DNA from 4 places in the Paenibacillus sp. S-38 genome. Region 3 is predicted to be linked to each of the others. Evidence: riboswitches for the same ligand, from Rfam matches in the RefSeq annotation. Region 3 holds a riboswitch; each other region holds the start of a gene.
The links. A riboswitch is a leader RNA that binds a small molecule or an ion and turns the genes downstream of it on or off. The one in region 3 is predicted to bind cyclic di-AMP.
Positions count from the first base shown of each region.

Region 1: linked by a shared signal. The riboswitch ahead of ACP26L_RS32915 (stalk domain-containing protein) and the one ahead of ACP26L_RS06510 (TrkH family potassium uptake protein) in region 3 are both predicted to bind cyclic di-AMP.
Region 2: linked by a shared signal. The riboswitch ahead of ACP26L_RS34480 (C40 family peptidase) and the one ahead of ACP26L_RS06510 (TrkH family potassium uptake protein) in region 3 are both predicted to bind cyclic di-AMP.
Region 4: linked by a shared signal. The riboswitch ahead of ACP26L_RS27655 (NlpC/P60 family protein) and the one ahead of ACP26L_RS06510 (TrkH family potassium uptake protein) in region 3 are both predicted to bind cyclic di-AMP.

Region 1 covers NZ_CP187970.1:7,555,474-7,562,798, forward strand. Annotated here, with positions in the region: gene purB (adenylosuccinate lyase) at 1-559, opposite strand, end outside; gene purK (5-(carboxyamino)imidazole ribonucleotide synthase) at 607-1,803, opposite strand; gene purE (5-(carboxyamino)imidazole ribonucleotide mutase) at 1,800-2,285, opposite strand; purine riboswitch at 2,463-2,565, opposite strand; gene ACP26L_RS32910 (DUF6483 family protein) at 2,700-3,392, opposite strand; cyclic di-AMP (ydaO/yuaA leader) riboswitch at 3,567-3,745, shown strand; gene ACP26L_RS32915 (stalk domain-containing protein) at 3,797-4,639, shown strand; gene ACP26L_RS32920 (polysaccharide deacetylase family protein) at 4,800-5,501, shown strand; gene ACP26L_RS32925 (hypothetical protein) at 5,628-5,822, opposite strand; gene ACP26L_RS32930 (WGxxGxxG family protein) at 5,876-6,256, opposite strand; rRNA gene rrf (5S ribosomal RNA) at 6,388-6,504, opposite strand; rRNA gene ACP26L_RS32940 (23S ribosomal RNA) at 6,702-7,325, opposite strand, start outside.
Region 2 covers NZ_CP187970.1:7,868,500-7,875,824, forward strand. Annotated here, with positions in the region: gene ACP26L_RS34470 (M1 family metallopeptidase) at 1-2,181, shown strand, start outside; gene ACP26L_RS34475 (hypothetical protein) at 2,198-3,019, shown strand; cyclic di-AMP (ydaO/yuaA leader) riboswitch at 3,297-3,431, shown strand; gene ACP26L_RS34480 (C40 family peptidase) at 3,436-3,909, shown strand; gene ACP26L_RS34485 (deoxyribodipyrimidine photo-lyase) at 4,057-4,785, shown strand; gene ACP26L_RS34490 (FAD-binding domain-containing protein) at 4,887-5,429, shown strand; gene ACP26L_RS34495 (PspC domain-containing protein) at 5,676-5,888, shown strand; gene ACP26L_RS34500 (antibiotic biosynthesis monooxygenase) at 6,103-6,441, shown strand; gene ACP26L_RS34505 (sulfurtransferase) at 6,588-7,325, opposite strand, start outside.
Region 3 covers NZ_CP187970.1:1,358,682-1,366,006, reverse strand. Annotated here, with positions in the region: gene ACP26L_RS06515 (potassium channel family protein) at 1-210, opposite strand, end outside; gene ACP26L_RS06510 (TrkH family potassium uptake protein) at 225-1,577, opposite strand; cyclic di-AMP (ydaO/yuaA leader) riboswitch at 1,655-1,803, opposite strand; gene ACP26L_RS06505 (CPBP family intramembrane glutamic endopeptidase) at 2,036-3,718, shown strand; gene uvrC (excinuclease ABC subunit UvrC) at 3,654-5,669, opposite strand; gene trxA (thioredoxin) at 5,836-6,153, opposite strand; gene ACP26L_RS06490 (YqzM family protein) at 6,321-6,470, shown strand; gene dnaI (primosomal protein DnaI) at 6,563-7,325, opposite strand, start outside.
Region 4 covers NZ_CP187970.1:6,311,226-6,318,550, forward strand. Annotated here, with positions in the region: gene ACP26L_RS27650 (ROK family protein) at 1-930, opposite strand, end outside; gene ACP26L_RS27655 (NlpC/P60 family protein) at 1,150-2,040, opposite strand; cyclic di-AMP (ydaO/yuaA leader) riboswitch at 2,041-2,182, opposite strand; gene ACP26L_RS27660 (transglycosylase domain-containing protein) at 2,610-5,141, opposite strand; gene ACP26L_RS27665 (acyl-CoA dehydrogenase family protein) at 5,409-6,614, shown strand.

The sequences.
Region 1 (7,325 bases), 2.0 Mb from region 3:
AGGTGCCTACGGCGCCCGAGATTTTGCCGAACTGGACGCCGTCCGCCGCGAAGCGGAAACGCTCCAGGTTCCGTTTCATCTCTTCGTACCACAGGGCCATCTTGAGACCAAAGGTGGTCGGCTCGGCGTGAACGCCGTGGGTACGGCCCATCATCGGGGTATCCTTGTAAGCCATCGCTTTGTCCTTAAGGATCTCGATGAAGTTCACGATGTCCTTCTCGATGATCTCGTTCGCCTGTCTCAGCAGGTAGCCAAGAGCCGTATCGACGACGTCCGTGGAAGTCAGACCGTAGTGCACCCACTTGCGCTCAGGGCCCACTTTCTCGGATACCGCGCGCGTGAAGGCAATCACGTCATGGCGTGTCTCCAGCTCGATCTCGTAGATCCGGTCGATATCGAAGCTTGCGTTCTTCCGCAGCTCCGCTACGTCTTCCTTCGGAATGACACCAAGCTCCGCCCATGCCTCGCAGGAAAGAATCTCGACTTCGAGCCAAGCCTTGAATTTGTTTTCTTCCGTCCAAATGCCGCCCATTTCGGGTCTTGTATAACGATCGATCATGATTCCCCATACCTCCGGTATCTGCTCTTTGACTTGCTCTGCTGCTTCTATTTAGACTCCCATACACCTGACAGCTCTATCCAGCGGAAGGCATCCTCCGCCCGGTCCGCCAGCAGATTCACATGGCCCATTTTGCGGCCCGCCTTTGCTTCCTCTTTGCCATACAGATGAAGCTTGGCGGTCACACCCGGTACCGCGCTCTGCGATTCGGGATTCTGGATCCACTCCAGCAGCGGCGCTACATGCTCGCCCAGCACGTTCACCATAACGACCGGCGTCAGCAGCGACGGATCCCCGAGAGGCAGGTTGCACACCGCTCTCAGATGCTGCTCGAACTGGGAGGTCCGGCATGCTTCCATTGTATAGTGGCCGGAATTGTGCGGCCGCGGTGCCAATTCATTAACGAACAACTCGCCGTCCGCGGTAAGGAACATTTCCACGGCGATCAGCCCAATGACATCCAGCTTCTCGGCGATCTGCAGTGCCATCTCTTCCGCCCGCTTCAGTACGCCTTCCAGCGCTCGGGCGGGAACAATGGAGAGATGCAGGATGTTGTTCACATGAATGTTCTCCGCCGGAGGAAAAGCCTTCACTTCGCCCCGCGGGCTTCTCGCCGCGATCACGGAGATCTCCCGCTCGAAGCGGATGAACTGCTCGAGCACGAGCTCCGTCTTAGCCCGGCTCAGCGTCACGTATGCCTCTTCGACTTCGTCCAGCGACCGGATAACCCACTGGCCTTTGCCGTCGTAGCCGCCGGTTGCTGTCTTCAGCACGCAGGGCGTGCCGAAGCGCTCCACGGCCTCCCGAAGCTCCGCGGCGCTGGTCACTTCCGCATACGGCGCCACCTTGACGCCTGCGGCTTCAATGGCACGTTTCTCGCGCAGCCGGTGCTGCGTCGTGTAGAGCAGTTTGCTGCCCTGCGGTACGTAGGACTCCCGCATGAGCAGCTCCGTTACGCCGGCATCGACGTTCTCGAATTCGTAGGTGATAACGTCGGCCTCTTCCGCAAGAATTCGTGCGGCCGCCGCGTCGTCGTACGCCGCCACGATCTGGCGGTCCGCCACCTGGCCGCACGGCGCATCCGGCGTAGGGTCCAGCGTCACGAAACGATAGCCCATCGCCTTGCCGGCCAGCGCCAGCATTCGTCCGAGCTGGCCTCCGCCAAGCACGCCGATTACGGATCCGGGTGGGGTCACTTGCTGCGGGTCGTACGCCCGGTTCTTGTCCGCTTCCTTCATGGTCATTCCAGCACGCTGCTTTCCATGACAGACTTCGCAATGCGTTCGCGGCGCTCCGTTACCCGCTGCTGGATTCCGCTGTCGAAGGCGCCGAGAATCTGCGCCGCGAGCAGGCCGGCATTGGTTGCGCCCGCTTGTCCGATCGCTACCGTCGCTACTGGAATTCCGCCCGGCATCTGCACGATCGACAGCAGAGAATCCAGCCCGTTCAGGGTCGACGTCTTCACAGGCACGCCGATAACCGGCAGAACGGTCTTTGAGGCGACCATACCCGGCAGATGTGCCGCACCGCCGGCGCCTGCGATGATGACCTTCAGTCCGCGCTCAGCCGCCGTTTCGGCATATTCGAACATCAGGTCCGGTGTCCGGTGGGCCGATACCACCTTCTTCTCGTATGCAACCCCGAGTTCATCGAGCACGTCGCACGCTTTCTTCATCGTTTCCCAGTCCGACTGGCTTCCCATGATGACTCCAACAAGAACCGACATTCAGGTACCCTCCATATGCTTGCTTTTCAATACATTTATGCAATCAAGGCCATATAAAACAAAACGTCCTTCCAGATAGAAGCTGCACATGCTCAAAAAAGCTGTTCAGTCTATGAGTAAGGACGACAAGAAGACTCCTAAGCGCAAGTTAAGGCCAGACACCTGCCGTGCCGACCTTCTTCATCAACGCTTACTCGTAGTCCAAAAATTTAAGGTTTTCGGGTAGAAACTATTCGGGCCATATTCCCGACATTATACGAGATTATTCGAATGTCATACGTATTTTTTCCAAGCTAATGATCTCTTTCAGTTTATCGGCTTTCACACAGGATGTCAACTCAAAAAGGCGAACATTTTTGTTTTCGATGTGATAATAGTTCGTATTTGCAGTTATCCATTTTATGTAATTTCCTGTTATTGGCTATCTGCTATTTTCAATTGCCTGAGCGTCCGCAGGCCTTCCTCAGCCTCTTCCGACGACAAGCCGCCTGCCTGCAGCAGGGCATCCTCCAGAAGCACCCACCGTTCGTACATTCGGATCCCTTCTTCTGCGGCGGCTCTCCACTCCAGCTCCCGCTGCCCGCCCTTTAACTCCTCTAGTCGATAAAACAAGGCATCCTCCGCCCAGGCATAGCTGCCCTGCTCCTCGTAATATCCGACAACCCTCGACAGGATCCCCTCACTCAACCCTGCTCGCCCCGTGATGTTCAGCGCCTCTTGAATTCGTCTGTTGAATTCTTCTCTCAGCTCGCCGAGGGCATCGTATTCGCGTCCGATCAGCAGGATCTCGAGGGATTTCTGTGCCGTCCGTCTGGCAGCCGTTTCATTCCCACTTTCCCGCTCCAGATCCGCCTGCGCTTTCATGAGATCCCCCATCGCCAGTACTTTGGCTGAGTCCAGTTCCCCATCCTTGGACAGCAGCGCAACCAGGTCCTTCACCGACAGCGCTCCGATCAGCTTGGAGCCTAGTCCCAGCATCTCCTTCATCGCCTGCTGCAGCAGTTCCATGGCCTCCTCCAGCCGTCTGTTACGGGCTAACTGCATCACGCGGCCAACCATCCCCCCTGCCTGCTCGATCATCCGTAGAATATAATCTCTTTGATACATACTTTCCCCTCTCTCACCCGCTGCTTTTCCAGCTTTTGATCTGCTTCCGCCAATGGTTCTCCGCATCATTTTATCCATTGTAACCCACATGCCCGCTGGGGTTAAGCCCCCGTGTCAATTATAGGAAGGGACTGGATGATTTTATCCATTGCCCCTCACTTTTAACGTGTGGTACGCTCTTAGAAGCCGAATCGCGCATGTATTTAGATGTACGTACGGGGGACGCATCACATGGGGTGAATGCACCGGCTGTCTGCCGCTGGCACTACTGCAGCGGAGCGGGCACCATGCTAGGGAACCAACCTTCTTCCCGAACCCGACAACTAACCTCGGAGGCTATGATCGACAACTGACGGCGGATTCTTGATCTCGCCGGACAGGTGCAACGATATGGAGGGATCCAGTTGAAAAGTCGCATCACGTCCATGCTGAAGGCATGTCTATTGACGCTGCCCGCAGCCGCAATTCTTGTATTCGCCAGTCCTGCACAGGCCGAGACCGTTCGGCTCGCCGAGGATATCAAGGTGCAGGTAAATGACAGCCTCTTGCAATTCTCGAATGCCCAGCCTTTCCTTGACGAGAACCATAAGCTTCAGGTTCCGGCCAGGGACATCGCTGACAAGCTGGGATACCAGCTTCAGTGGGAGCATGCCGGCGCTCAGATGAAGATCACCCTGAGCAGCACCACTACCACCGTTGTTTTTACCACAGGTGACCCTAACATTACAGTCAACGGCCAGCCTTCCGTTCAGGAAGCAGCTGCCAAGCTTGTAGACGGGCAAACCTACGTCCCTTTCCGGCTGCTTGCCGACTCCTTCGGCATTCAGACCCAGTGGGACAACCTGAACCGCATCGCCATTCTTGGAGTGGATGGTCAATACCATGCTCCAGCTTGGTACCGCCCCACGAAGATCGCTCCTCTCTATACGATGACGATCGAAGCCAGCGCTTCTGCCTATACAGCAGTCGCAGGGGAGAACGGCACGTTCGCAGCGAGAGACTACATGGGTAATCCTCTGAAGCTGGGGACGATTGCCGTAGATCCTGCTGTCATCCCTCTGGGGTCTAAGGTATTTATTGAAGGCTACGCGCACGACGGCCTTCCGGCTGGAGGCATGTACGCCGTTGCAACGGATATCGGTGGATCCGTGAAGGGGAACAAGATTGATATCTTTATGCCCGATGGGCGCCAAGCCGCATTGAAGTTCGGTATTCAGAACGTGAAGGTTCATGTGCTTGGCACGTAAAAACGGCGCTCCTAAAAAAGCAGGTCTCTTCATCGAGGCGCTCGGCCCTAAGCCGGCTGCCTCGATGGGAGGCCTGCTTTTTTTTGGCCTCTGCTTCCGGTGTATAGGTACGCCTTACCGGTCGAACCCTAAGCATGATCATGTGACGGAGGTGACCGACATGAATCAAGGTATCCGCAAGCTTCTGCTGTGTGTCCTAACATCGTTTTGTTTGACCGGTGCAGGCGTTCCTGCTCCGCGGCCCAGCGAGGTGGTTTGGAACGTGGAGACCGATCAGAAACTCATTGCCTTGACGTTCGACGACGGCCCCAACCCGGTCTATACGCCTCAGATTCTCGACCTGCTTCATGAGTATGGTGCCAAGGGGACGTTCTTCGTGATCGGCAAGCGGGTCCAGTTATATCCCGCCATCGCCATTCGTGAAGTGAATGAGGGACATGAAATCGCCAATCATACGTTTGACCATCATTTCCTCAAACACTATCCTGCCGAACAGCTTATTACGGAAATCCGCCAAACCCAAGAAGTCATTTTCGACATTACGGAGCAAATGCCGCATGTATTCCGGCCTCCCGGCGGTTTTTACAATGATGCTCTCCTCCAGTCCATGAAGGAAGACAAGCTTACGGTAGTCATGTGGTCCTGGTATCAGGATACAAAGGATTGGATGAAACCGGGTGCGGATAAAATCGTCTCCCAAGTGCTCAATAACGTGCACAACGGGGACATTGTACTCTTTCACGATCTTCAGGGGGATTGCAGCCAAACCGTTGAAGCACTCCGAAGCATTCTGCCGGAGCTGAAACAGCGCGGTTATGAGTTTGTTACCGTATCGGATTTGATCTCGCGAACCCGCAAATGAGCACAACAGCCGAGATCCCGACCATTTGTCCCAGGGGTCTTTTTGCTGTTCAGATACGAAAATGAAATAAGGCTTGGAAAGTTATCCACCTTCCAAGCCCGCAAATATTCATACAGATGCTCCGAATTAAATCGAGTCACCATACTCTTTAAAATCCATCTCGTGATCCCGGTTGTCTACGGCGCCGGGACCTTGTCCAGGAGCCTCCACACTTCTTACTTCCTCGAATGTACGTGTTTGGTGAAGACCGGTTGCTCCCGCCATATGCGTGCCCAAGTCGGCCAGTTCTTCATTGTTGTCATTATTTTGTACGCTGCTCATGGTTACCTCCTCTGATTGTGTTGCTATATACCGCTGCCTATAATTTAAATTTCTCAGGACTTGGTCTCGGATCTTCTGCTCCGTCTGGCGGAAGACAGACCGGACAATCCCACCAACCCGATTAAGCCCAGCCAGCCCCAATCCGCGCCGTCCTCACGGTCTGAGACGGCTAACGGCCGATAGCCCGCCATCCCGCCCGTCGTCGCCCTGATCTGCTGCTTGTTGATCAAAAATCCTGGTGTGCTTCCCGACAAGCCGAGCCCCGCATCGCTGCCAAATTGGGCTCCATTGGTGCTTTGTCTCACGGTCCCCATCGGGTTAGCCTGATCCACTCCGTTTTGTGCTGCGCCGTTCTCCGCACGAACCCACCCCGGCAGCATTCCGTACAAAGCCAGTAGGGCAACAATCGATATGGTTGTCCAGGTTTTGCTCATTTCTTTGTCCTCCCTGTTGTATTTCAACATCTCCTCTAGTTTTTTCTAACGGACTGTATAAAATACAAAGAAAGCAAAAAAGAATGCAAAAAAGCCCATTTGGACACATGGTCCAAATGGGCTCTTCATTGGCTTGGCGACGTTCTACTCTCCCAGGACCCTGCGGTCCAAGTACCATCGACGCTGGAAGGCTTAACGTTCGTGTTCGGGATGGGTACGCGTGGTTCCCTTCCGCCATCATCACCAAACGGTTTGTGTATCGGCCAGGATACACGGTAATACATATTCAAGGCAGCTTGTACCTTGAAAACTGGATATACATTCGGGTATATCATTTTGCGTTCCTTTGTGCTTCGCACAAAGGTCACTACCAAAATGATATATCCTCACTCGCTAGCTAAAGATCTAAACCTTAGTATTGCTGCCGCTTCCTTGCGGAAGCTGTTTGGATAAGCCCTCGACCGATTAGTATTCGTCAGCTCCACACGTTGCCGCGCTTCCACCCCGAACCTATCAACCTCGTCGTCTACAAGGGGTCTTACTGACTTGGGAAATCTCATCTTGAGGGGGGCTTCACGCTTAGATGCTTTCAGCGCTTATCCCGTCCGTACTTGGCTATCCAGCCGTGCTCCTGGCGGAACAACTGGTACACCAGCGGTACGTCCATCCCGGTCCTCTCGTACTAAGGACAGCTCCTCTCAAATTTCCTGCGCCCGCGACAGATAGGGACCGAACTGTCTCACGACGTTCTGAACCCAGCTCGCGTACCGCTTTAATGGGCGAACAGCCCAACCCTTGGGACCTACTTCAGCCCCAGGATGCGATGAGCCGACATCGAGGTGCCAAACCTCCCCGTCGATGTGGACTCTTGGGGGAGATAAGCCTGTTATCCCCAGGGTAGCTTTTATCCGTTGAGCGATGGCCCTTCCATTCGGTACCACCGGATCACTAAGCCCGACTTTCGTCCCTGCTCGACCTGTTTGTCTCGCAGTCAAGCTCCCTTATGCCTTTGCACTCTTCGAATGATTTCCAACCATTCTGAGGGAACCTTGGGGCGCCTCCGTTACGC
Region 2 (7,325 bases), 1.7 Mb from region 3:
TCCATCACATCATGGGGCGCCGTTCTGATCGCAGCCTGCGGCGCCGTGCTGCTTACCCATACCCTGCTGCTCGCAGACAATCCCGCGGGGGACAAGCGGACTACCGCATGGGCGGTGGCTGCGGACAGCGGCGGCGGGCCGCCGATGCTCAGGCCCGCGGCCTCGCACAGCGTCATGGCCGCACCGGCCCCGCCGCTCGCCCAAGGGCTGGCGGACGGATCGTCCACAGGCCTGAGGCTGCCTGCTGACGGGGAAGCCCGTCCGGCTGCCGCCCGTGCCGCACCTGCGGCTGAGGTGCCGACAGCGCCGACGGCCCCTCCGGCAACGCCTGCGCCGCCGAGCCTGCCGGCCAAGCCGGCAGAGAAGCCCGCGCCGAAGCCGCTCTCCGGCCGGATCGTGGAATACCACCTGAACGCGGAATACGACGCCACCGGCAAGATGATCACAGGCACCTCCTCACTGACCTGGACCAATCCCGGCAGCGTGCCAGTGTCCGAGCTGTATTTTCACCTGTACCCGAACGCCTTCGAATCCAAGAAATCGACCTTCATGCGGGAATCCGGCGGCAAGCTCCGCAGCGACGTTTCCAAGGATGGCAGCTACGGCAGCCTGACGGTATCCTCCATTAAGATGCTCGACGGGTCGGAAGCCGAACTCAGAGGAACTGCCGAGTACGTGCAGCCCGATGACGGCAACAAGGATGACCGCACCCTGCTGCGGGTGCCGCTGCCAAAGCCCGTGGAGCCCGGAGCCAAAATCACCCTGCGCACCGACTTCACGGTCAAGCTGCCGCAGGTCTTCGCCCGGATGGGGTATGCCGGCGATTTCGTCATGGCGGGACAGTGGTTCCCGAAGGTCGCCGTCTACGAGCCGCAAGGCACCCGCGGGCGCACCGATGAGGGCTGGAACCTGCACCAATACCACGGCAACTCCGAGTTCTACGCCGACTTCGGCATTTTCGACGTGAAGCTGAAGCTGCCTGCGGACTATAAGGTGGCGGCTACCGGCTTTCCCACCAAGCCGCCGGTCGACGACGGCGCCAGTAAGATTCATACCTTTTATGCGGATGATGTGCATGATTTTGCCTGGTCGGCCTCCCCGCATTTTGTCTATTATGAGGAGCCCTATGCCACGCCCCAGCTGCCCGGCGTACGCATTAAGCTGTACCTCGACCCGAAGCACGAACACCTCAAGGCCCGCTATATGACCGCCGCCAAAAAGGCGCTTGCCCGCTATTCCGAATGGTACGGGTCTTACCCTTACTCCACCCTCTCGGTGGTCGTGCCTCCGGAGGACGGGAACGGGGCGGGAGGCATGGAGTATCCGACGCTCGTCACCGCCTGGGGAGCAGGCGAGGAGAACCCGAGCCTGGAGCTTGAGCGGGTCGTCGTGCACGAGATCGGCCACCAGTTCTTCTACGGGATGGTCGCGAGCAACGAATTCGAAGAAGCCTGGCTGGACGAAGGCTTCACTTCCTATATTGAAGACCGGCTGATGGAGGCCGAATACGGCGTGCGTCCGAATACCCTCGTGGAATCAAGCTACATCACCAGCCCCGAGGCCCTGAAGAAAAACGCATGGAGCTATGACGGGCACGGCCATTATGCCGAGAATGTCTACACGCGCGCAAAGCTCGTTCTGAAAGCCATCGAGCGGCAGACCGGCCCGGAGACCATGAACAAGATTATGCGTACGTACTTCCAGCGCTGGAAATTCAAGCATCCGACGACGGCCGACTTCCAGCATGCCGCGGAGGACGTCACGAAGACGAGCTGGCAGAGCTTCTTCGACCAGTACGTCTACGGTGACTCCATGGTGGACTATGCGGTCGCCTCCATCACCGCCCGGAAGCTGACCGATAACGGCCAAACCTACTACGAGAACAGCGTCCTGCTCCGCCGCCAGGGCGGTTCGGTCCAAGGCGTTCCGGTCCGCTTCCACTTCACGGACGGCACGCAGCTCGACAAGACCTGGGGGGGCGGCGACAGCGAGGTGCTTATCAAGCTCAATCATCCCACACCTCTCGCCTGGGTATCGATCGACCCGCAGTATACGATCGTGCTGGAGAACAAACGGATCAATTCGTTCATGAAAACCGAGGTCGATCCGCAGCTGTCCGTCCGCTGGAACCTCAGCGTGCTTAAGATTCTGGAGGTTCTCTCCGGCTGGATCGCATGGTAAAGGAGGATGACCGAAGATGAATGCCTTACGAAGCCGGATCGCCCACGGCTGGTCGATCGCCTGGAAGCAGCCTTTTGCCGTCATCGCCCTCTTCATCTATCATCTGGCCTGGGGCGTGCTGCTCTACAAGCTGATCCAGTCGGTCGTTCTGCCCCTCCTGCACCGTTACCCCGGGGAAGTGCTTCCCCGGGAGGCCGTTCAGCTGTTCTGGATCGAGGGACAGTTCCAGCTGATGAAAACCGACCTTCTCCAGCCCTACCTCTGGTGGGCGCTGGGGCTGCTCGCCCTGCGGATGGTGCTGCATCCGGTGCTGAACGCCGGGGTACTCTACTCGCTGCATAACCGCGATCTGAATGCAGGCTACCGGTTCGTGGAGGGAGTACGCCGGCTCAGCGTCCCCTTCTTCTCACTCTACGTTCTGCAGCTGCTGATGACGCTCGCTCCCTTGTACTGGCTGCTCCCCTACGCGGCCGGCCAGTATACGAAGCACTCTTCTTACCTGTCTTACGGCAAGGCGCTGCTGCTTCCCCTGGTCTTCTTCATCCTGTGGATCTTTCTCCTGCAGCTGCTCTTCCTCTTCCTGCAGATTGCGAAGACAGCCGGACGCTCGTCCCTCTACGCTCTGATCTTCGTCGTCCGTCATCTGCCCGCCATCGTCGCCGCGGGAGCGGCCGTGGCGGCCCTTGCCCTGCTGATCTCGGCGGCGGTCATGGCCTCCAGCTACCTCTGGGCCGGCTTCCTGGCCCTGATCGGCTACCAGGCGTACCGGCTGATCCAAATGTTCTTCAAAGTATGGGCGATCGGCACCCAATATGCCTTGTGGCTCGAGAAAGCCTGATGAACGAAAAGCCCGGACAGCCCCTATGCCTCGAATTGAAACGCCGCTTTCCATGCTGCTGCATGGGGAGCGGTGTTTTTGTATTTTCGACATCCCCATGTAAACATGCCGTAAACGCCGGAAAATCACCCTTTTCCGGAAATTTATGTATGCGCTTGCAATCCTTATTCTGTCTATAAACAAAAGGTTTCACTTTAAACGCCGGGTTTGTGACAACTTTGTGACACAAGCAGGAGAAACTCGAACTTACTCGAATATAGTTACTCGGTAATAAAAAATGAATATTTTGCCGAATTTCTGTCTCAGAAAACGGGGGATCCATTTTGGGTGAATTGATCTCGCTTCAGAGTGATCATAGGGAACCTTCAACCGAACCCTTCAGCTAACCTCGTAGGCACTTGGAAGGGGAAACTTCTTTGAAAAAGCAGCTTGTAGGACTCACACTCGCATTATCTTTGTTTTGCGGCATTTCCGTCGGCAGCGCTTACGCGGAAACCCCATTAAGCGCAGCGGTCAACGATGGCTTGGGCGCGTCGTACAAATGGTCCGGCACCACCAAGAGCGGCGGCTTCGACTGCTCCGGCTACACGGCCTGGGTATTCGCCAAATTCGGTGTCGACCTGCCTCACACCTCCAAGGGCCAAGCTGCTATGGGCACTTGGGTGGACCAGAACAATCTTCGTGCCGGCGATCTCGTGTTCTTCAACACAGACGGCAAAGGCATCTCCCACGTAGGCGTGTATGTTGGTGAAGGCAAGTTCTACCACTCCGCCACGAATCAAGGCGTAACAATCACGAACCTCAGTGACGGCTATTACGCCAAAAGGTATGTTACCGCCCGTCGCGTCCTCTCCGATGCTGCCTACGAGCAGCTCATGACCGACAAGTAACATCTGCGGCGTCACCCATCCTTACTACTTTTATTGAAGAAAGCCTTTTGGGCCTCCTCCCGTTCGCGGGCCGGACAAGCCCAAGAGGCTTTCTGTCGTTGCGTGGGTAAGTACAAGCACGCCGTCCAAGAAAGGAGCCCTCGACCCATGATTCTCTTCCTGCACCGCAAAGACCTGCGGACTGCCGACCTGCCCGCCTTCGATTATATCCATGCCTGCGGGTCGCCCTCCCTGCACGTGCTCGTGCTCGACCCGTTCCTCCTGCGCAGGGACCGCCACCGGGAGCACAGCGGCCGCAGCTTCCTAGCCCGCGCCGCCCGGCTGCAGTCCCTGTATGCCGCCCAAGGGCAGCGGCTGCACCTGCTCTGCGGCGAGCCGGCCTCCGTGGTCGGCGCGCTGCTCGAAGCCCACGCGATCCGCGAGCTCGTGTTCCACGAGGACCATACGCCTTACGCGTTGACCCGGGACCGCCTCCTGCGGGAAGCGGCGGCCCCGCGGGGCGTGCGTGTCACCGCTCTGGACGAGCAGGCCCTGGCGGACCTGCGCGATTTCCACCGTCATGCCGGCCGCAGCGAGCCGTACAAGGTGTTCACGCCGTACTATCGCCGGTGCGCGAGTACCTGCGGGAGCATTTCCGCCCGGCCTCCGCTGTTACCGTGGGCAGGCTGCAGACCCTGCCGCTGGCGGAGGGCTTCGCGGAGCGTTTCCCGCTGCCGCGGGAACTGGAGGAGACGCTGGACTCCTGCCGGCTACAGCCGCAGGGCAGCGAACCGGAAGCGGCGCTGGAGGACTTTCTCAGCGAGCGGCTGTCCGGCTACGCGCAGGGGCGCGACCGGTTCGACTGCGGGGAGACCAGCCGTCTCTCAAGGCACCTGAACACCGGGGCCCTCTCGATCCGGCATGTCTACGAGCGGCTGCTGGACTGCAGCGCCGGTGTTGAGCCGTGGCTGCGCCAGCTCGCCTGGCGGGACTTTTATTTGTACCAGTCGAGGCTGGACCCCCTGTTCTACCGCTACGAGCAGGAGTACGATCTGTCGGTGCTGCCCGAAGACGGCTTCCAGGCTTGGGCGGAAGCCCGCACGGGCATCCCGATCGTAGATGCGGCGATGACCGAGCTGAACGTGACCGGCTGGATGCCGAACCGGCTGCGGATGATCACCGCCATGTTCCTGACGAAGAACCTGCTCTGCCCCTTCCCTTACGGCGAGCGCTGCTTCCGGTACAAGCTGGCGGATTACGACAATGCGCTGAACCGCGGCGGCTGGCTGTGGTGCGCCTCGCTCGGCTTCGACGCGGCTCCCTACTTCCGTGTGATGAACCCCGTGACCCAGTCGCAGACCCATGACCCGTCCGGGGGATACATCCGCCGCTGGCTCCCGGAGCTCTCCGGCTTGTCCGACAAGGAGATTCACCTGCCCCGGCCGCATGCGGTCGTCGACTTGAAGGCCTCGCGGGCCCGGGCCATCGAGGTGTACAAAGGGATCTTAGCCTCGCGGTCCGAACGCCGCGGACAGGAATAACCTCCAGTCAGGAGGAGGCTGCATCGGGTCTGCGTGCCGAATCGCCAGCGGGGCCGTATCGTCCGGTCACAACGGAACCCGGTGGGGCCGAAGCGGGACCGGTCCGAAGACTGTGCGGTCCGCTGGACCAAGGTCCAGCCCTGATCCCACCGCGGGTCCGTTTCAGGGGTACCCCGAGGACGTTACAATAGAGGTATACCAAACGGGAACGCAATCTCCTCCCGAATCGAAAGGTGGACTCCTCTTATGAAACGTTGGTACCGCTCGGTTTCCGATAACAAAATCACCGGCTTGTGCGGCGGATTGGCCCAGTATCTGAACCTTGACCCTACCCTGCTTCGGGTGCTTGTCGTCATTCTGACCTTCGCCTCCAGCGGCAGCCTGATCCTCTTCTACTTCCTGGCGGCGCTCATGGTACCCAAAGAACCGTATTCCGGCTCCACCTTCCCGCATTCCTGATGAGCCCGGCCCCTTGCCAGTCTTGGTAAGGGGCTATTTCTTTTCGCCTGCCCGCCCCCACCGGGCTTACGCTAAAGAGACTCTGCTTGTTTTGACAATGATAATCTTTATCAATTACAATTGGGTTATTATCCGATCTATTATCCGATCTATTATCCGATCTATTATCCGAGCGTCAGCCGAATCCGAATCCGCCATAGGAGGCATCATTCCCATGTTAATTCAAACCCGCACGATTGTTGTTCAAAAAGGCCATGCCGACGCTGTAGTCGAGCGTTTCAGCCAAAGAGGCCCGATCGATGAGATGGAAGGCCTGCTCGATGTCAGCGTCATGGTCAACCGCTCGAAGAAAGAAGACACGGAAGAAGTCGTCGCCATGATCCGCTGGGAATCCGTCGATGCCTGGAAGAATTGGGAGAAGAGCCCCGCCCATATCCAGGGCCACCGCGACAAGAAGGGCCACACCCCGCCCGATTATGTGATCAGCTCGACCGTCAGCATGTACGAAGTGAAGGCCCGCCGCGAAGGGACGTTCGCGAAGCAGGAGCAGTAAGGAGTGCGCTCCTCCTCCGTGCAGCTTCAACTGACAACCTCCATCCGGCATGCCAAACCCGCGGGGTTCAATGCAGCTGCCACGGCGTGTCATGTGCAAAGCAAAAAGCCCGCTCATCCTGAATCCTGAGCGCGGGCTTTTTGCTGCTACTCTTCTCCTACCGCCACCGGGTTGTCCTTATACGAGATCCAGTCGCTCCAGCTGCCGGCGTACAGCTTCACGTTCTTCAGGCCCGCTTCGCTGAGGGCCAGCACGTTCGGGCAAGCGGTCACACCGGAGCCGCAGTATACGATGATCTCCTCGGCCCCGGCCAGCGGACTGAAGCGCTCCTTCTGCGCCTCCGGCGACTTCCAACCGCCCTCCGCCGTCAGGCTGTCCTTCCAGAAGTAATTCACCGCGCCGGGGATATGTCCGGCGGCCTTGTCGATCGGCTCCTCGATGCCCTGGTACCTCCTGGCCTCTCTCGAGTCGATCAGCACGGTCCCGGGACGCCCTTGGCGCGACCGGACGCCCTCCATGTCCACGAGCAGCTCGCCGCGTACCTTCGCTGCGAATTCCGCTTCATGGACCAGCGGCGGCTCTTCCGTCACCGGGTAGCCCGCTTCCTTCCATTTGGAGTACCCGCCGTCGAGTACATAGACCCGCTCATGTCCCAAGTAGGTGAGCAGCCACCACAATCGGGACGCATACGCCCCGCCCTGATCGTCGTAGGCGATCACGACCGAACCCGAGTGAATGCCTATGCTGCCGAAGGTACGGGAGAGCGCCTCCGCATCAGGGAGCGGATGACGGCCTCCATGCTCGATAACCGCCGAGGACAGGTCCTTCTCCAAGTCGAGATAATGCGCGCCGGGAATATGATCCTTCTCGTAGGCGATCCGCCC
Region 3 (7,325 bases):
ACAGTCGAAGTTGCGGATGCCGAGAGACCGCAGGACCTCTTCATCCGTAGCGTCGGCTACGACGACATGGGTCAGCTTGTCGGCCATTTCCTCGACAGACTCCTCATCCTTATCAATGCCGAGCACCTCATAGCCAAGCTTCATGAGTTCCTTTGCTACGGAGGAGCCGAAGCGGCCCAGTCCGATGACAGCGTATTGACTGCGTTTCATGTGTTGTTGTTCCCCTATCCAATCGTAATTTTACCTTCCGGGTAACGGTATAATTCTTTCTCGGCTTTAGGTCCGAGAGCATAAGCTAAGGTCAGCGGGCCGAGCCGGCCGGCGAACATCGTAAGCGAGATCATTACTTTGCCGAACTCGGTTAGATCCGGTGTCAGCCCCATGGTGAGTCCCACCGTTCCGAAAGCCGAGGTCACCTCGAACAGTATCATCAGGAAGGAATGATCCTCGGTGGTCGTCAGCAGCATCGTAACGAAGATCACCAGGAACAGCGCGATCATCGTCAGGGTGATGGCTTTGAGAATCCGGTCCTTGCCAAGCCGGTAATGGAAGAGGACGATGTCTTCCTTGCCCCGGATCATGGCCACGATCGCCCCCACCAGTGTAGTGAAGGTGGTCGTCTTGATCCCCCCGCCCGTAGAGCCCGGCGAAGCACCGATGAACATCAGAATGATGGTAAAAAACTGACTCGCCTGCCGCATTCCGGCGATATCCACCGTGTTGGCTCCCGCCGTACGGGGGGATACGGATTGGAAGAGCGAGGCTAAGAACTTGCCTGACCAGGTCAGCGGGCCCAGTGTCTTCGCATTCGTCAGCTCGAACAAGAAGATGACCACCGTGCCGATGACGATCAGCAGTCCCGTGGCGCTCAGCACCACTTTGGAATGCAGCGACAGCTTCTTGATCCGCTTATATTCAATCAAATCGGAGATCACGATAAACCCGAGACCTCCAAGAATAATTAACATCATGGAAACCAGGTTAATCACCCAGTCGTCCGCGTAGGCGGTAAGGGAACTGAATTTCCCCGTAACCGATCCGAACAGGTCGAAGCCTGCATTATTGAAGAAAGAGATCGCATGAAAGATTCCGTAATAAATGCCCTTAGAGACTCCCAGGTCGAACGACCAGCGGATGGAGAAGATTACTGCGGCTATCGCCTCGATCGTCAGCGAGTACCGAATCACCTTGCGGATGAGCCGTACGATCCCTTCCATCGAGCCTTGATTCATCGCCTCCTGCAGAATCAGCCTTTCCTTGAGCGATATTCTTTTCTTGAGTACGAAGGCGAACAGCGTCGCCATGGTCATGAACCCAAGTCCCCCTACCTGAATCAGCAGGATGATGACAATTTGTCCGAAGACAGACCAGTACGTTCCCGTGTCGACGACAACCAGACCGGTCACACAGGTGGCGGAGGTTGCGGTGAATAAAGCATTGAGGAACGGTGTCGACTGACCGCTGGCTGTGGCCACAGGCAGCGACAGAAGAATACTGCCAATCAGAATAATGGCTGCGAATCCGAGCACCAGAATCTGCGGCGGCTTCAGCTCGAATTTCTTGGCGGCTGGCTTCAAATATCGTACACCTCGGTTCTCGAAATAAAGGCTTTTTTGCGCAAAAAAAAGACACTGGAAACCCAATGCCAAAAAATAGGTTCCTGTAACAAAGCCTACGAGGTTAGCTGACGGATTCGGATGTACAGGCACCCTATCATCACCGGCCTTAAACGGCCTTTGGATGAATTCACCCCTAAACTCATGGTTCCCCCGTTTTCCTTAAGAAATTCGGCTTTTTATTCAATTGATTTGAATTATAATCCTCTTTACTCTGCAGCACAAAGGCGTAATTCACCTAAAAGTCACGATAATCCCCTGGAAAGGGTATTTGTAAGCGTTATCTCCCTATTGACGCTCTCCCAATCATCTGTTTTCCTGCGCTTGCTCTTGAAATCATTGGATTTCGCGGAAGCATGTATGCTAATTTAGAAGAATATAATATACCTCACCCATTTCTGTCCCAAAAGGAGCTGTCCATGTCCAAGCGAATCAAGGAGCCGTCGCTTCTGCTGCTTGCCGTGATCGGATGCATTCTTTATTTCGGTGTCAACCTGTTCAGTCCTTATATGGAGGATGCCGAACGGATGGAGGAAGCGACTGAGGGGGTTCCCTCCGTTACACAGGGGCAGGCCGCCGATGCCGCCCTGCGCTTTGCCAGGGAGAAGCTGGGCCTCCGAGCGGAGAATCCCGCGACCCATGTGATCTACCAGGCCGTAAAACAGCAGAGCGGCTATCTGCAGAAAGAGCGGCTGTACGACGAATATCAGGAGCGCTTCGGAGAGAAACTTCCACTGGAGTTCTATGAGGTGGAGATCGGCGAACCGGACACCGGACTTACCCATTATATCCAAGTGAACTATACCAATCTCGGCATCATCGGCTGGGAAACCGGCCGTTCGGCTACCGCCCGCAGCGAGGGCGTCTCTTCGGAGAACGCTCCGGACTCCGAAGCCGTCATCCGGCAGACCCTGACCGATCTGGGGTATTCCCCGGATACGTTCGCCCTGGTTCCAGGCGGATCGAAGGCGCCGGGCCCGAATACCCTTCGGGTGTATCGGAGCAAAGCGGACACCATCGGTGAATCCCCGCTTGAGCTGCACGTCAAAGAAACCCGGGGCCGGATCACCTTATTCCGTCCCGAGTTTCCTGTGCCTGAAGCCTTCATCGACTGGCAGAATGCCCAGGATGACAAGGCCTCCCTGATGACCTGGACTTCCATGGGCCTGTCCACCGTCATGACGCTGACGGCCTTCATCCTGATTATCCGGGGCCGCCGCGACATCCGGTTCAGCCGAGGACTGGTCCTCACGCTGATCTTCACCGGCGTGTATCTGCTCAATAACTTCAACATGCTCCCGGCCTTCCGCACGGAGCACGGAAGCGGCCCGTCCGAGCCGCAGGCCGTATTCTACTTATGGTTCGTCAACATCTTCGTGCTGTTCATGGCGGCATCGACCTATCTGTCTCTGCTGGCCGGCAGGCAGCTGTGGCTGCGCAGAGGACTGAACCCCTGGCCGGTCTGGAGCGACGCCTCGTTCGGAGACAGCGTCCGTACGGCTATGGTCCGCGGGTACCTCTTCTGCCTGTTCGTGCTTGGCCTGCAGCAGGTCATGTTCTTCGCCGCCGCCGAGCTGTTCGATGTCTGGGCCGTGAGCGACCCGGCCGACTCGGTCTACAACATGCGGGTCCCCGGCGTCTTCCCGCTGATGGCCTGGGCGGCCTCCATCTCGGAGGAGGCCGTGTACCGGCTGCTCGGCATCGCCCTGGTGCTGTCGCTCACACGCAGCCGCTTCCTGGCGGTACTGCTGCCGAGCATCATCTGGGCGATGAGCCATACGCAGTATCCGATCTACCCGGTGTACACCCGGCTCATCGAAGTGACCGTCATCGGCCTCATCTTCGGCTATGTGTTCCTGCGCTACGGCTTCCTGACGGCGATCTTCGCCCATGCGGCGATGGACTCCATCCTGATGGGCCTGTCGCTGATGATCACCGGCAGCGCCGCCAACACCGCCGTGGGCGCATTCTACCTGCTCCTGCCGGCGCTGGCAGGCTGGCTGCTCTCCTGGCTTCACGACCGGTTCGGACCGAAGCCTAAGCCTCCGCGTGCTCCTCAGGAGCTTCCGCCGAATCCGCTTCCTCCGGCTCCCCAGCCGTAGCCTCCCCTTCCGTCCCGTTCAGGGACTGGAGGATGGTCAAGGCCAGCTTTTCTCCGATACCAAGAGGCTTAAAGTCTTCGGGCTGAGCCTCTTTTATTTTTTTGAGCGAGCCAAAATGCTTCAGGAGCGCCTTGCGCCGCTTCTCGCCGATCCCCGGCACCGAGTCCAGCGTGGAGACGACCATCGACTTGGCGCGGGTCTCCCGGTGGAAGGTGATCGCGAAGCGGTGCACCTCTTCCTGGATGCGCTGCAGCAGGTAGAACTCCTGGCTGTCCCGCGGCAGCGGAACGATCTCGGCCGGGTCGCCCATCAGAAGCTGGGCCGTCTTATGCTTCGCGTCCTTGACGAGGCCGCAGACCGGGATATAGAGCCCGAGCTCATTCTCGAGTACATCGACCGCCGCCGACAGATGGCCCCGCCCGCCGTCGATGACGATGAGATCCGGCATCGCCAGTCCTTCCTTGAGGACGCGCTCATACCGCCGGCGGACCACTTCCCGCATCGTCTCGTAGTCGTCCGGTCCCTGCACGGTCCGGATTTTGTACTTGCGGTACTCCTTGCGATCCGGCTTGCCGTCGGTGAAGACGACCATCGCCGATACCGGGTCGGAGCCTTGGATGTTCGAGTTGTCGAACGCCTCGATTCGCCGTACCGTACCTGTGCCCAAGTACTCACCGAGATTCTCGACGGCCTTCACCGTCCGCTCCTCGTCCCGGGCGAGCAGCCGGAACTTCTCGTCGAGCGCGACCCTCGCATTCTCGTTCGCCATGTCGACCATGTTCTTCTTGAGGCCGCGGCGCGGCACATGAACCTTGACCTTCAGCCAGCTCTCGAGCGCTTCCTTGATGTACTTCTTCGACTCCGGCGCGGCTTCCTCGTCTCCCTGCTGGGCCGCCGCTTCGGCCGTACCGGAGGTGTCTTCCACACGCTCGGCGGCAGCGGCCGCTTCGCCTTCCGCCCCGGTCTCCTCCTCGCCCCACGAAGGCAGGAACACTTCCTTCGGCAGGGCCGGATTCTCGCTGTAGTACTGCGTGACGAACGACAGGAAATCCTCGTAAGCCTCCCCGTAGTAAGGGAACATCGACGCATGGCGTTCAATCAGCTTCCCTTGGCGCATGTAGAGGATCTGGACGCACATCCAGCCCTTCTCGATCGCGAAGCCGAAGACGTCCCGGTCCGTCGCATCCGTCGTCGTGATCTTCTGCTTCTCCATCACCGTGTCAATATGCTGGATCTGGTCGCGCAGCTCCTTCGCCCGCTCGAAGTTCAGCTCCTCAGCCGCCTCCTGCATCTTTCGGCTGAGGTCCTTTTTGATCTCGTTATGCCCGCCGTTCAGGAATTTCGCGATCTCCGTGACCATCTTGTCATAGGTCTCCTGCTCTACTTCATACTCACAGGGGGCGACGCATTGACCGAGATGGTAATAAAGACACACCTTATCCGGCAGTGTGCGGCACTTGCGTAGCGGATACAGGCGCTCGAGCAGCTTCATCGTCATGTTCGCGGCATAGGGGTTTGGATAGGGGCCAAAATACTTGCCCTTGTCCTTCACCACCCGCCGGGTTACCTCGAGACGCGGGTGTTCCTCATTCGTAATCTTGATATAGGGAAAGGACTTGTCATCCTTGAGCAGCACGTTATAACGCGGATAGTACTTTTTGATCAGATTGCATTCCAGAATGAGGGCTTCCATGTTGCTTTCCGTTACAATATATTCGAAGTCGACAATCTCGCTGACGAGCAGCTGTGTCTTGATCGTGTGGCTCCCGGTAAAATAGGACCGCAGCCGGTTGCGCAGCACCTTCGCCTTGCCGACATAAATCACCTTGCCGTCGCGGTTCTTCATCAAATAACAGCCGGGCTGCTCCGGAACGAGCGCCAGCTTATTTTTGATGCTCTCCCGCACCTTGCGGCGCTCCTCGGGGGTCAGCTCCCCCTGTGTCGTCGTCATCTTCGGTTTCTCCCCTTTCCCTGCCGGTCCGCGGAGGACAACGGCAAAAAGCTCTTTTTCCCAGCATAGCAGAAAAAGAGCTTTGGTTCATGACTCAGAAAGTGTAAAATTGCGCGCAGCCTTGCTCTCTTACACTTTCCTCATCACGCGAGAGCTTTGCTGCCTCTTATTGGTGGCGGCCCAGCACGTTCTTCAGCGCGTCCTTGGACTGGAAGCCGACAACCTTATCCACCGGCTGGCCGTCCTTGAAGACGATCAGCGTCGGGATGCTCATCACGCCGAAGCGGGAGGCGGACTCCGGATTGTCGTCCACATTGACCTTCGCAATTTTGACGCTTTCGCCAATCTCTTTATCCAGCTCCTCAAGAATAGGAGCGATCATTTTGCACGGTCCGCACCAAGGAGCCCAAAAATCAACAAGAACCGTACCGGATCCTTCTACTTCGGCACCGAAGGACTGGTCAGATACATTCACGATAGCCATAGTTCAAATCTCTCCTTTTGCGGAATAAAGTCAACATGTAAAGTATACCACATCACTCCCACATTTCAACCGGACCAAAGTTTGCACAATTGTCACTTCCTGTCCTTTACATGCCTCTTGAAAATTGGGTATACTAATTCTATATGTGTGTCAAGGAGGTACTTGTCATGACGAACGATCCGAAACATCCGGAACTGCACGTGTATGAGGAAGGCCGGGACGATCTGATGGATACGGCCATGGGTTTCGGCGTATTCTTCGGTATCCTCTTCCTGATCGGTGTTGCGGCAACGATCATCTCGCTGCTGGTCAAGTAACGATTCCTGAACAAGAGAAAAGGCCTCTTCCGTCCATCCGGGCGAAAGAGGCTTTTTTGTGCCGTTAACCGGCGGGCGGTTATGGGGACATTTCAGGATACCGAGCCCCGCTTGTTATAACCGGACACTGAGACGACTTCCACGAACGGCCGGATCCGGTCCATGATGCGCCGCCCTTTGAATTCCTCGTCCCCGTCCTTGCTCGTGAAGCTGAAGTGCTTCTCAAGCGCATCGAGGTCATGGTTCGAAGTGAAGAACGTGGGCTTGCGGTTCATCCGGTAGTTGAGGATGGCGCCCATGACATGGTCTCTCAGCCACGGATTCAGGTTCTCCGCCCCCATGTCATCGAAGACAAGCAGATCGGTCTCCTTCAGGATGTCGATCGTCTCCTTGAGCTTCATCGGATCGTTGAACATCGACTTAAGGTCCTCCGCAAAATCCGGCATATAGACGATCGCGCCGGTGTACCCGTCGAGCGCCAGTTCATGCAGCATATAGCACATGAGGAACGTCTTCCCCGTGCCAAAGTGCCCTTCGAGGTAGAGCCCGGTCTTCTGCAGCCCGTCCTGGCGCGTGCGGAAGATGTAGCGAAGCAGCTGCTGCACTGCCGGCTGCCGCTCATCGTCCTTATCGATGATTTCGATCGTCGAATAGCCTTCGGATAGCGCTCGCTCGTCCACATAAAAGCTGCGGATCCGCTTGCGTACCGACTGCTGGGCCTCGTGGGCAAGGAACTTCTTGCAGGCCACCTTCTGGTCATGCACCCGCGTGCGGTCCTCCCCCGGCTCCACCGACAGCATCGAGTAATGCCCCTGCATGTCATTCGGGCACTTGTCGAGCCCCGGACAGTTCGAG
Region 4 (7,325 bases), 3.2 Mb from region 3:
CAGCACACCGGATCTGCTGCCTAACGCCGCCTGAACCACTTGACACGCTTCAGACGAAAGCTTCAACGCGGTCTTCCGAATGACAGCCCGGACCGGATTCAGCAATCGGTCCCCCGCAGCCGACATGCCCCCGCCGATCATGATGAGCTCGGGATTGAACAGGTTGATGACGGCAGCAAGACCAAAGCCGAGCAGTTCCCCCGTCTCCTGCATCACTTCGATCGCCAGAGCATCTCCCCGATCGTAAGCATCGGAGATCATCTTCGCGGTGATTTGCCCGGGATCGTCCTTCACCCAGCTGCGGATGAGGCTCTCCCTGCCTTTTTCAAGCTCCTCTGTGAACGTCCTGACCATGCCTGTGGCAGAGACATACCTGCCAAGACAGCCCGAGCTTCCGCAGCGGCACGGCCTTCCTCCCCGGACGATGTTCATATGGCCGATTTCTCCGGCCGAAGCGGTATGGCCATACAGTACTCTCCCTTCAGCCAGAATGCCCGAACCCAATCCCGTCCCCAGTGTGAGCAGGACCATGTTCCGGCCCCCCACCCCTGCGCCAAACAACCATTCCCCATACAAATTCACGCGAACATCATTATCGATAAATACTGGAAACGGGAACTCTCGCTGCATCTCCTTCACCACGTGGATATTCTCCCACTGTGGAAAGTTGGGAGAAAAAATGGAAATTCCCTCCTGCGGATCCAGCAGCCCCGGAATCCCCATCCCCATGCCCAGCACCGAGTTTAGATCGATTGCTGCCTCCACAAGCATCATCTTTAGGATCGATTTGATTTTGTTCAGCACATGCGCCGGCCCCAAAGCGGCCTCCGTAAGATCGCTTCGTTCGATAACCGGCTTGAACGCCGAAGTGAAAACAGCCGATTTGATATTCGTGCCGCCCAAGTCAATCCCAATGATATAGTTCTCCATCCTCAGGGTCCCCCTTGTATCATTTTCTGCATAGTAGTGTACTCCTCAGGCCCTCTGCCATTAATGGAATTATGGGTTGAAAACATGGAATTTTGTTAGATTAAAAAGGTGGAGCTGCTTGCGTGGTTTATCCGGACTTCTACGTACAAAAGGAAAAGGACCCGCCCACGGCGAGTCCTTTGCTTGGCTGCACTTCTAATGAAAGAATGATATAAGTCCTTACACGCGTCTGGCTCCCACGTACTTTTTGCCCCAGTAACCTGTCGTGATGCTGGCTACCGAGACACCCGTGGAGCTGGCCGCCGAGATGAACTGGCCGTTCCCGGTATAGATCCCTACGTGGGAGACACGGCCGCCTTCGGCGAAGAAGACCAGATCCCCTGCCTGCAGATCCGTAACCGCGGTGCCTGCCGACTGGTACATCTCAACCGAGGTACGGGGAAGCTTGGTCCCCCACTGGGCGAATACGTAACCGACAAACCCCGAGCAGTCAAATCCGCCGGGAGAACTGCCGCCCCAGACATAAGGCGTCCCCATGTACTTGGACGCCGTCTGGAGGATCGACGATTGCAGGGTCTGCGTTGCCTGCGCCGGCTGCTGCACGGCCCCGGCCGCAATCTGCGGCTTGTACCAGGCCGGCGCATGATACCGGCCGTCTTGGTTGATGATCGCGATGCGGTTGTCGGCATCCCACTGGATGCGGTAACCGAAGGTTTCGGAGACGAACCGCAGAGGAAGATACACGCTGCCGTTCAAGAATTGAACCGCAGAGTCCAGTTGGACGGACTTTCCGTCCACTTCCGCCTTACGGCTGCCCGTCTGAAGGGCGATGGTCTGGCTGCTGTTCTTTAAAGTGACTTTAACAACGTCCCCGTCCTTCTCCCACCCGATCCGATAGCCAAGCTCTTCGGTCAGAGCACGCAGCGGAATCTGCATTTGATTGGCGTTATCGATGAAGGGCTGGGCCTCCGGAAATGGAACGAGACTGTCGTTGATTTGAATTTTAACATTGGTGGCCGCTTCCGCGCCCTGGGCATGAAGCATCCCAAGCACGCCTACGGCAGAAAATGCGCACGACAAAACAAGCTTTCGGTAAAAACGAAGATTCAACCTGATTCCTCCTGCGGCCTCCGAGGTTAGTTGACGGATTCGGAAGAGGCTGCTCCCTAGTTCGATAAACCGAACATTCACCCCATGTGAAGAATCCCCCGTACCAGATCTTTTGCTGAACTGGATTCGGCCTGTATTTTTTTATTAGACTAGCACAGCCTTTTTGTGATGTTCAAACCATGAAACAGTGGATTTCCTAATATCTTCCTTATATCGGCGAGGTTTACGATTTTCGACACAACTTTAACAAATTATTCAAAATAAAATAGACCGCCGCTTGGTGAGCAGGCGATCTATCATAGTGATGGTCAAACCATAGATAATGGTCATAGAACCTAAGTAGAGGTTGGATAAATTAGCATCACATCCGCTGTCGAGCGGTTGTCCGGCTAAGTATGGGCAAAAGACCAAGCTGTCGTTCCCGGACGGGATGGAGCTACATAGAAGCCAGTCTTCACCCTGACAGACAGGGTTCCGCCGTAGAGTGTGCAGGCTGCCTCGGCATCAATGGCGCAGGGCGCTTGGGGCCCCGTGCACGCGGCATGCGTTGCGGGCTGATCCCGCCTCCGCTACGGCGTCGTGCCTGTGCCGGTATCCACCGCCTCGCCTACCGCCGCCTCCGGTGCCGGCGCCTCCGCTTCTCCGCCGCCCGCCGTCTGCGGCGCGGGCTCGCTTCCGGCCGGCTTCGCGGTGCCGTCCGCCGCTCCGCCTGCGCCGGCCGCTGCACCCGTGCCGGCGTCTCCGCCCGCTGCCGGCGCAGTGCCGTCCGCCGCTCCGCCCGTGCCGGCGTCTCCGCCTGCTGCCGGCGCGGTGCCGCCCGCCGCTCCGCCTGAGCCGGCAGCTCCACCCGTGCCGGCGTCTCCGCCCGCTGCCGGCGCGGCGCCGCCGCTCGGCGTGCCGCCCTCAGCCGCAGGCTGGCCGCCGGTCTGCTCCTTCGCGGCACCGGCCTCCGCCGGCCGTACCTCGCCTTTGGCAGCCGTCGCCGTAGACGCCTGGGCCTGGGCTCCCTCAGGATTCCCCGTATTTCCCGGGGAATCCTGAGGTGCCGCTGCCGCAGCGGGAGCGGCCGGCGCTTCTGCTGCGGCGGTCTCGCTTTCCCCGGACCGTTCCGCATACTTCGGCGCGTTCTCGCCGTTAACCCGCTTGCGGCCCCCGGCATAGGCGCGGTATTTTTCCGGCTTGGCAAAAGCCGTCACCGGCACATCCTTGAGCGCCCGGCTGACCACCTCCTTGAACAAGGCGGCCGGGTATTTGCCTCCGGTTGTCGTCAGATAGTGATCCTTGTTCGTCTTCTCATAGCCGAGCCACACGGCCGCCACAATCTCGGGCGTATAGCCGACGAACCAGGCATCCTTGGACCCGTCGATCTGGCTGCCCCGGCGGTCCTTGAATTCCGGCGTGTCCGGCAGCTGGGTCGTCCCTGTCTTGCCGGCCACCGGCCTGTCCATCCTCGCACTGAGGCCGGTCCCTTCCGTGACGACCTTCTCCAGCATCCTCGTCATCGTATAAGCCGCACCCGGGTCGAGCATCGGCTCAAGCACCGGCTGCGCTTCCTGGCCGACCAGATTGCCCTGCGCATCCGTGATCTTGCGGATCGCATACGCCTTGGCGAGATTACCTTTATTGGCAAACATTGTATAGGCCTGCGCCATCTGCAGCGGGGAGGTGCCCTTGCTCATACCGCCCAGCGCAATCCCAAGGGTACGATCCGCTTCCTGCAGCGGCAGCCCGGCCTTGCGGCCGAACTCGAGCCCCCGGTCGATCCCGATCTCCTTCAGGAGGGCGACGGCCGGAATGTTGTACGATTCGATCAGCGCTTCCTCCAGCGTGACCCACCCGTGGAACTGCCTCCGGTAGTTCATGGGTGTGTATCCGCCGCCGAAATCCGTCTCCGTATCGTAAATCTGGTCCCTGGGCCCGTAACCGGCTGCCAAGGCGGGCGCATAGACGAGCAGCGGCTTGATCGCCGATCCGGGCTGGCGTTCATTCTGAGTCGCGTAATTGAACTCCCGGAACTTCGGGTCCGGATTGCGGGAGCCTACGATCCCCAGCACCGCCCCCGTCTGCGGCTCCATCAGGACGATCCCGCTCTGCAGCCCCCCTTTATCCTCGGGGAAAAAGTCGGGATTCCGGTATACCTCTTCCGCCGCCTTTTGCACCTTGGGATCGAGGTTCGTGTGAATATGCAGGCCGGAGGACAAAATCTGCTGCTCCGTCAGTCCATACTTCTGGGAGGCTTCGTTGATGACATGGTCGATATAGGAGGGATAGATCTTAGCGGTCTGCTGGGCAGCCGGTGCGGCAAGCTTGATCTCTTCCTTCATCGCCTCGTCCCGCTGCGCCGGCGTGATTTTCCCCTGATCGGCCATGAGGGACAGCACGAGGTTCCGCCGTTCCTTGGCGTCCTCAGGCTTCTTCACGGGCGAATAATTCGTCGGAGACTTGGGAATCCCGGCGAGCAGGGCACTTTCCGCCAGCGTAAGCTGGGAAGCATCCTTGCCAAAATAAGTCTCGGAAGCGCGCTGCAGTCCCCACGCCCCTTCCCCGAAATAAATGTAGTTGAGGTATTTTTCGAGAATCTGATCCTTGCTGTATGTATCTTCAATCTTCAGCGAAGCCACGGCCTCCTTCAGCTTCCGCTGATACGTCTGCTCCGGGGTGAGCAGCATCGTTTTGGCCAGCTGCTGGGTGATCGTGCTGCCGCCCTCTACCGTATACCCCGACTTCAGGTTCTGGTATAACGCGCGTGCAATCCCCTGGTAATCCAGCCCCTGATGCTCGTAGAACCGCGAATCCTCCACAGCCGTAACCGCATCCAGCATGATCTTCGGAAAATGGCTCAGCGGCATATATTCCATCCTTGCGTTCGTCAGCTCGGTAATCACGGCGCCGGTGCGGTCATAGAAAAAGGTCGAACGGGCCGGCTCCTTGTCCAGCAGCGAAATGTCCATAGCGGTGTACATCTGCCGGTACGTCTGATACCCCCAGCCGAGACCGCCAAGTCCGACAACCGCAAGCACGGACCCGAGCAGAAGCAGGATGATTTTGAAGGGAGACGCTTTTTTCTTGGGCTGCTGCTGTGTTTCCTGAGAAGGCTCCATACCTTAATCCCCGCCCTTACCTTTTTTCAGGATTATTACCCGAAGAGCGGCCAAGGTAAACAAGCAGGCGGATCAACGCCTTCCTTGTCGCTCCCCCTCCTCTTCATGGCTATGCTACAATGGAAGGCAGGCAGGGATAGTCCCATCATCCATTAGGTATGTTGCGCGTTAATCTGGAGTACATAGAGCAGAACCGCGAGTCCATTTCAAAAAAAGGAGCCGGCATCTGACGGATGCCGATCTTATGCGCAGGGGGGATTGCAGCAGATGATCCAGCAAGGGATAGCGGACAGGTGGGTCCGCAGCGAACGGGAGGCGGCCCTCGCCTCCCGGGCGGAGCGCTTGGCGGCTGTGTTCGCGGAGCGGGCGCCGAAGCATGACGAGGAGGGAAGCTTCCCCTTCGACAACTTTGCCGACCTCCGGGCGGACGGCTACCTTGCGCTTACGGTGCCAAGGGAACTCGGAGGCGAAGAAGCCTCCTTATATGAGCTCGTGCTCGCTCAAGAGCGGCTGGCCCGCGGAGACGGCTCCACGGCGCTTGCAGTGGGCTGGCATCTCGTGCAGATGTTCCATCTGCGCTACACGAGGTCCTGGCCTGAAGCGCTGTACGCTTCCTTCTGCCGGGAGGTGGTGGAGCACGGCGCGCTCACCAACCTGCTGGCGACGGAGCCGGCGACCGGGTCGCCGAGCCGCGGAGGCAGACCGGCTACCACGGCCCGGCGGACCGATGGCGGCTGGCTCCTTCACGGGCGCAAAACGTTCAGCACGCTAAGCCCCATCCTCCGGCAGTTTACCGTGACGGCCGCGATAGCGGGAACGGAGGATATCGGTGAATTTTTTGTACGCCGGACGGACGCGGTGCGGGTGGAAGAGACATGGAACACGCTCGGCATGAGGGCTACCGGCAGTCATGATGTCGTTCTGGACGGGGCTTTCGTCCCGGACGCCGAAGTCATCCGCCTCACATCCGAGGTGAAGCATCCGGCGGAAGAGGACACCGGATGGCTGCTCCATATTCCGGCGTGCTACCTCGGGATTGCCTGGGCGGCCAGGGATTGGGCGCTGGACTATGCGCTGACCTATACCCCGAACAGCCTGAGCGCCCCGATCTCGGAGCTGCCGCATATCCGCCGCCAGATCGGGGAGATGGAGGCGGAATGGATGACGGCGCGCACGCTCCTCTACACGGCCGCCGACCGCTGGGATGCCGACCCGCAGGGCCGCCTCTCGATGAAGAGCGAGATCGCTCTCGCCAAGTATACGGCCGTGAACAGCGCGCAGCGGATCGTCGACCTGGCCATGCGGATCGTCGGCGGAGCCAGCCTCTCGCGCCGCTGCCCGCTTGAGCGGCTCTACCGCGATGTCCGCGCAGGGCTGCACAACCCGCCGATGGACGATATCGTCATCGCGGGGTTGGCTGCCCGGGCGCTCGCCGAGCGCGAGAAGCGCGTGCAGCACCCCGGCGGCGAGTAGCCGCGGGGGTGCGACGGCCGGGCGCCTCGCTGCGGCGCGGGGGCGACCGGGCGCGGGCAGCTCGCGGGCCCTCGCCCGGCGCTGTGCTGCAGCGTGGGGGCGACGCCTGGGCGCGCTCTGCTCGCGGGCGCCTCGCCGGGCGCAGTCCTGCGGCGCGGGGGCGACGCTCGGGCGCGCTCTGCCCGCGGGCGCCTCGCCGGGCGCAGCGCTTCGTCGCGGGGGCGACGCACGGGCACGCTCTGCACGCGGGCGCCTCGCCCGGCGCAGCGCTGCGGCGCGGGGGCGACGCCTGGGCGCGCTCTGCTCGCGGGCGCCTCGCCCGGCGCAGTGCTGCGTCGCGGGACCGACGCTCGGGCGCGCCAGCTCGCGGGACCTCGCCGGGCGAACGCTGCGTCGCGGGGCCGACGCTCGGGCGCGCCAGCTCGCGGGCGCCTCGCCCGGCGCAGCGCTGTACGCACCAGAAACCCCTCTACCCAATGATCGGGTACGAGGGGTTTCTTTTTATGACGATGGGCTCACGCGGAAAAGATACTCCTGAACTACGTGCCTTCAGGACAGCTTGCCTCCCGCCGGATCCGATAAAGGAACTATAATGCTTTTTTTGATTATTTCCCGTCATTTCCCACGCAATAACGGAACTCAGGTATCTTATCACCTCGCACTGAGCGTAATTTCCACAGATTCCCGCAAATAGCGAATCTGAGTTTATCT